Catalinimonas alkaloidigena: one gene and its partner. The protein of the gene in region 1 interacts with the protein of each later gene in a pairwise test. Links are inferred from orthologs where the notes say so. Each region holds a gene or a part of one and is shown in the gene's direction. Other genes may lie near its edges.

The links.
Region 2: the proteins of aceE (region 1) and nth interact in binary tests that used the Escherichia coli proteins (3 or more experiments, as listed by UniProt). The link is inferred for Catalinimonas alkaloidigena from one-to-one orthologs.

The regions. Positions count from the first base shown.
Region 1 is NZ_JAQFIL010000001.1:3,195,880-3,199,102, forward strand. What follows is about bases 4-3,181. They hold aceE (pyruvate dehydrogenase (acetyl-transferring), homodimeric type), read left to right. Parts: upstream 4-317; coding sequence 318-2,981; downstream 2,982-3,181. Other genes in these bases: OKW21_RS13070 (hypothetical protein), read right to left, coding at 4-137; OKW21_RS13080 (2-oxo acid dehydrogenase subunit E2), read left to right, coding at 3,059-3,181. Outside these bases: more of OKW21_RS13070, read right to left, coding at 1-3; more of OKW21_RS13080, read left to right, coding at 3,182-3,223. UniProt on the Escherichia coli protein: Component of the pyruvate dehydrogenase (PDH) complex, that catalyzes the overall conversion of pyruvate to acetyl-CoA and CO(2).
Region 2 is NZ_JAQFIL010000001.1:428,702-431,638, reverse strand. The notes cover bases 46-2,937. They hold nth (endonuclease III), read left to right. Parts: upstream 46-1,100; coding sequence 1,101-1,775; downstream 1,776-2,937. Other genes in these bases: OKW21_RS01790 (DASH family cryptochrome), read left to right, coding at 1,834-2,937; OKW21_RS01800 (hypothetical protein), read left to right, coding at 853-1,098; OKW21_RS01805 (RNA polymerase sigma factor), read left to right, coding at 279-878. UniProt on the Escherichia coli protein: DNA repair enzyme that has both DNA N-glycosylase activity and AP-lyase activity. The DNA N-glycosylase activity releases various damaged pyrimidines from DNA by cleaving the N-glycosidic bond, leaving an AP (apurinic/apyrimidinic) site.

The DNA.
Region 1 (3,223 bases):
AGTTTTTTGGTATACTCATCGAAGGTTGCTCCCTCATGTTCCTGCTGATAGGTATCAAAATGTGCTTTTGCACTATGTGGCGTAGCAAGAAACCTTCTCAGCTTATCTCTATATTCATTTTTTAGCTCAGTATCCATCTTTTTGCAATTAAGATTAAAAAATATATTTCTATGCTGTTAACAGCATGAAGCCGCACTTGTTTGGCATATTTATATTGGTGCAAACACACCATTTTTTCATAAACAATTTTTAGCCTGTAGGCTTATTAGTATAAGCTCAATTTTTAATCATTAAATCAATCTTTTTAATCTTTCCCTATGTCAAAAGAAGAGCTTGCAGAAATCTACGCGTTTGAAAATAAAGAGTGGCTTGCTTCACTAGAATACCTACTTGAAAATGAAAGCCCTGAGCGTGTTAGAGAAATACTCGATAAACTAAAAGATAAGGCACAATCCGAAGGTATAGCTTTACAGGATAGTGTTAACACGAATTACGTTAATACCATACCTGCTGAACAGGAAGAAGAATATCCCGGTGATTTGGAGACTGAGCGCACACTTACTAACCTGATCCGTTGGAATGCGCTGGCAATGGTAGTTAAAGCAAACCGTAATTCCAGTGGAATTGGAGGACATATTTCAACCTACGCTTCTGCCTCTACTTTATTTGAGGTAGGTTTCCAGCACTTCTTCAGAGGGCCGGAGGATAAGAGCGGTGGTGATTTTGTGTACTTCCAGGGCCATGCATCTCCCGGAGTTTACGCCCGCTCATTCCTAGAAGGCAGGTTCAGCGAAAAAAACCTGGAATACTTCAGAAGAGAGCTTGCCAGCAAAGATGGACTTTCCTCCTACCCCCACCCCCGTCTGATGCCCGAGTACTGGAGTTTCCCCACCGTGTCAATGGGTCTTACTGCGGTTCAGGCCATCTACCACGCACGTTTTATTAAATACCTGGAAGACAGAAAGATTAAAGAAAAAAAAGATCAAAAGGTTTGGGCATTTCTGGGTGATGGAGAAATGGACGAGCCAGAATCAATTGGTGCTCTACCCAATGCAAGCCGAGAAAAGCTTGACAACCTGATTTTTGTAGTCAGTTGCAACCTTCAGCGTCTTGACGGACCAGTAAGAGGTAATCATAAGGTCATTCAGGAGCTGGAAGGTATCTTTAAAGGAGCAGGATGGAACGTAATCAAAGTGGTGTGGGGTAACAAATGGGATCCGCTGTTGCAGAAAGACCAGCATGGAGCCCTGGTTAAAAGAATGGGTGAAGTAGTGGATGGCCAGTTTCAACTTTATACAGTGAAAGGTGGAAAGTTTGTCAGGGAAGATTTTTTCGGAAAATCAGATGCACTCAAAAAGTTGGTGGAGGACATGTCCGATGAAGAAATTAATGATCTTAATCGCGGTGGACATGATCCGGTAAAAGTATATAATGCTTATAAAAGAGCCGTTGAACATCAGGATGGCCCGACCGTAATACTGGCACAGACCATAAAAGGCTACGGATTGGGAGAGGCTGGAGAAGCCAGTAATGTAACCCATAAAAGGAAAAAACTGGATGAAGATGAGTTGAAAGCCTATCGCGATCGTTTTAACTTACCTATTTCCGATAAAGAAATTGCTGATGCCCCATTTTACCGTCCCAAAAAAGATAGCAAAGAAATTAAGTATTTGCTGGAAAGACGTAAAAAATTAGGCGGTTTAATTCCGCACAGAAATCCCAAAACAGTAGGTATCAAAGCTCCCGATGACAAAGCCTTTAAAGAATATCGTGAAGGCGCCGGAGATCGGCAGGTAGCCACGACTATGGTGATGGTACAGATGATGTCAAAGTTGATGAAGGACAAAAATATTGGTAAGCTTATCGTGCCGGTGGTACCCGATGAATCTCGGACATTCGGTATGGATGCCCTTTTCCGTCAGTTTGGAATTTATTCTCACCTCGGGCAACAATATGAACCGGTTGACAAAGACAGCCTGATGTATTACAAAGAATCCAAAACCGGAGCTATTCTGGAGGAAGGTATCACCGAAGCGGGCTCTATTTCAACCTTCATTGCGGCCGGAACGGCATACTCCAATCACCAGATCAACACCATTCCTTTTTACTTCTTCTATTCGATGTTCGGCTTTCAACGGACAGGAGATTTTATATGGGCAGCCGCCGATGCCCGAGCGCGCGGTTTCCTTATTGGCGGCACATCAGGAAGAACAACACTGCCTGGTGAAGGACTACAGCATCAGGATGGGCAAAGTCATTTATTGGCCTACCCTTATCCTAACCTGAAAGCTTATGATCCTACTTTCGCTTATGAGTTGGCAGTGATCGTGAAAGAAGGTATCAGACGTATGTACCAGGAGCAGGAAGATATTTTCTACTACATTACCATTATGAATGACAATTATCAGATGCCCTCCATGCCCCAAGGTGTAGAAGAAGGCATATTAAAAGGCATGTATCGTTATCGTACTTCTACTAAGAAAAGTAAGAAAAAAGTGCATTTGCTGGGCAGCGGTGCTATTCTTCAGGAGTCTATCAAAGCTGCTGATCTATTAGAAAAAGATTATGGAGTATCTGCCGATGTATGGAGTGTGACAAGTTATAAAGAGCTATACCACAATGCATTGGATATAGAAAGACATAACCGCCTTCATCCGGATGATGAGTTAGTCAATTATATTCAGGAATTGACCAGTGATGAAGATGGAGTATATGTTGCTGCCTCAGATTACATGAAAGCACTGCCGGCATCTGTAGCTGGCTGGTTTCCGGAACCATTTATCTCCTTAGGAACGGATGGTTTTGGTCGGAGTGATAATCGTCCTGAACTACGTGACTTTTTTGAGGTTGACCACCGACATATCACGCTTGCAGCACTGTATGGATTGCTTCAGGATGGTAAAATTAAAAAGAACACTTATCAAAAGGCGATGAAAACCCTCAAGATAGAAGCTGATAAAATTAAGCCTGACTCTTATTAATCATTTTATTGTAATCGTTAGCAAGCACAGTTTACCCTTGCATAAATCATTAAACCTAACTTTTTAATCTATAACTCATGGCGAAAGAAATAAAAATGCCCCAAATCTCTGAGGACGCCGAATCAGGCACCATCGTAGAGGTTATGGTGAGCGAAGGTGATACGATTGAAGAAGAACAGTCCATTATCGCTGTTGAAAGTGATAAAGCCTCAGTGGAAGTACCCGCGGAAGCCGGAGGAAAA
Region 2 (2,937 bases), 2.8 Mb from region 1 along the record:
ATAAACTGACAATCAGAATATTATGATTATTGATGTTCTTAAAACTTTTTTCTAAGAATAAAAAATATTAAAAAAAAGTTATTGCACCTGTAGAGCAAATTTTGTAAAATATGTAAGATTATGCTTTTATTCTTACTTTATTTCAATTGAGAAAATAAAAGTTGCATATTATTTGCTACTTTTTTAGATTTGAAAAATGTGCCTATAAATTTTGATGTTCCATTCTTAACCATAGACAATATGAGATAAACTTCTACGTTAACTAAACAATTGGATTAATGAAGAAGTATTCAGTCAGCGACAGCAAGCTAGTTTCTCAGTACAAAAGAGGAAATGAAGCAGCTTTTGAGCAGTTAGTTAACCGTCACAGGTCAAGAGTTTTTACTACTATATACCTGATTGTAAAAGACGAGTCTGTGGCAGAAGACATATTGCAAGAGACTTTTATCAAAGTGATAAAAACGATAAAGTCAGGTAGATATAATGAAGAAGGTAAGTTTTTACCATGGGTCATGCGTATAGCCCATAACTTATCCATAGATTACTTCCGAAAGAACAAAAGGTATCCAACGGTAGTAATGGAGGATGGAAAAAGCGTGTTTAATACTTTGGATTTTTCAGAAGACTCTGCTGAGTCTCTGCAAATCAGGAAAGATACACATGCATTATTGAGACAATTGATTAAAGAGTTACCCGAAGCACAGAGACAGGTACTGACAATGCGCCATTATATGGACATGAGTTTTAAAGAGATTGCAGATGCAACAGGGGTCAGTATCAACACAGCTTTAGGGCGTATGCGTTATGCACTCATTAACCTGAGGAAAAACATGCAAAAACATAATATAGCCTATGATCCAAACATTTACCCTAGATGATGTAGTACGCTTTCTTTATGATGAAATGAATGAAGATGAAGCGCACAAGTTTCAAGAATCCATGCTGCTTGATAGTGAGCTCATGGATGAATATCAGCAAATGCTGATTGTGAAAAGCACGCTCGACAGCAACCCTGTCAGAGAAGAGCCGCGCCAATCTTCAATTGATAAGATCCTGAATTATTCCAGGTCTTATAACTTGCAGATGGCTGAAGAATAATGATGAACAAGAAGGAGCGTTTTCAGGCTTTCGTTCATCATTTTGCTGAAACGAAGCCTGAGCCGCAAACAGAATTAAGCTACCGTAACCCTTATGAGTTATTGGTAGCTGTTATTTTAAGTGCCCAATGCACTGATAAGCGTGTCAATATGGTGACGCCTTCTCTTTTTAAAAGCTATCCAGCGCCTGAAATACTTGCTCAGGCTACATTTGATGAGTTATTTCCCTTCATTAAAAGCATTTCCTATCCAAACAACAAGACCAAGCATCTGATTGGCATGGCCAAAATGCTAGTTGAACAATTCAATAGTGAAGTACCGGAAACCGTCGAAGATCTACAAAAACTCCCCGGTGTAGGCCGAAAGACTGCTAATGTAATCTCCTCTGTAATATTTAACCAACCGGCCATGGCGGTGGACACCCATGTTTTCAGAGTATCCAAAAGGCTTGGGTTAGTAACTCAATCTGCCAAAACACCCCTAGAAGTTGAAAAACAGCTCATACGGCATATACCTGAACAATACATCGGTAAGGCTCACCACTGGCTCATCCTTCACGGTCGCTATGTCTGTATCGCCAGAAACCCAAAATGCGCTAAATGTGACCTCACGCATTTTTGCAGGTTTTTTTCAAAAAAATTTGCACGTTTAGATAAATCATCTACACAAAAAGTCTAAACTATAGCTCCTTTCGCCTGTTTATGTTTAATATTATTTTATAATAATTAAACAATACATGCACCGCAATATAATAGTTTGGTTTAGAAATGATTTGAGGTTACATGATAATACATGCTTGCATCATGCCATCCAAAAATCTGATTTCATCTATCCGGTATACTGTTTTGACCCAAGACAGTATGAAGAGACCGAAATTGGTCTTCCCAAAACAGGTTCTTTCCGTGGTCAATTTATTTTAGAGTCTATCCGTGACCTCCGGCAGAACCTTCAGAATATAGGCTCAGACTTAATCGTAAGACAAGGGCTACCTGAAAAAATTATACCCTTACTTGCCAAAGAGCTGAATGTAACTGCTGTTTATGCTAGCAGAGAAGTGGGTTCGGAAGAATTACAAGTAGAGCAATCTTTGGAGACCGCTTTACATAGAGAAGGCATTAATCTAGAGCTTCATTGGCAGGCTACCCTTCTACATATAGATGAAATCCCATGGCCTGTTAAGAACATTCCTGATACATTTACCCAATTTAGAAAGGAAGCAGAGCGAAGCACTGTTGTTAATAAAGCGCTCCCTCCTCCTCATGAAATGTACGCTTTTGATGGCGTCAAGACGGGTAGTATTCCCTCTTTGGATGAGTTGGGTTTAAGTGAGCCTCCTAATGACAAACGGGCAGTGTTGAAATATATTGGAGGGGAAACGGCAGGCCTTGACCGCCTACATGATTATATCTGGAATAAGGATCAGCTTAAAGTTTACAAAGAAACCCGCAATGGACTCTTGGGTGATGCATATTCATCCAAATTTTCTGCCTGGTTATCCATTGGAGCTTTGTCACCACGTAAAGTGTATGAGGAAATTCAAAAATATGAGCAGGAGCGTGAGAAAAACAGCTCTACTTACTGGCTCTTTTTTGAACTCCTATGGAGAGACTACTTTCGATTTATGGCAAAAAAATATGGCACCCGTATTTTCAAAGTTGAGGGCATACAGAAAAAAGAGATAGAATACTATAATGACTTAGTGACATTTGAGCGTTGGAAACAGGGAAGTACTGGTATACCATTCATTGACGCTAACATGCGTGAAATCAATGCGAGTGGTTATATGTCTAATCGGGGAAGACAGAATGTAGCGAGCTTCTTAGTCAAAGACCTGAAAGTC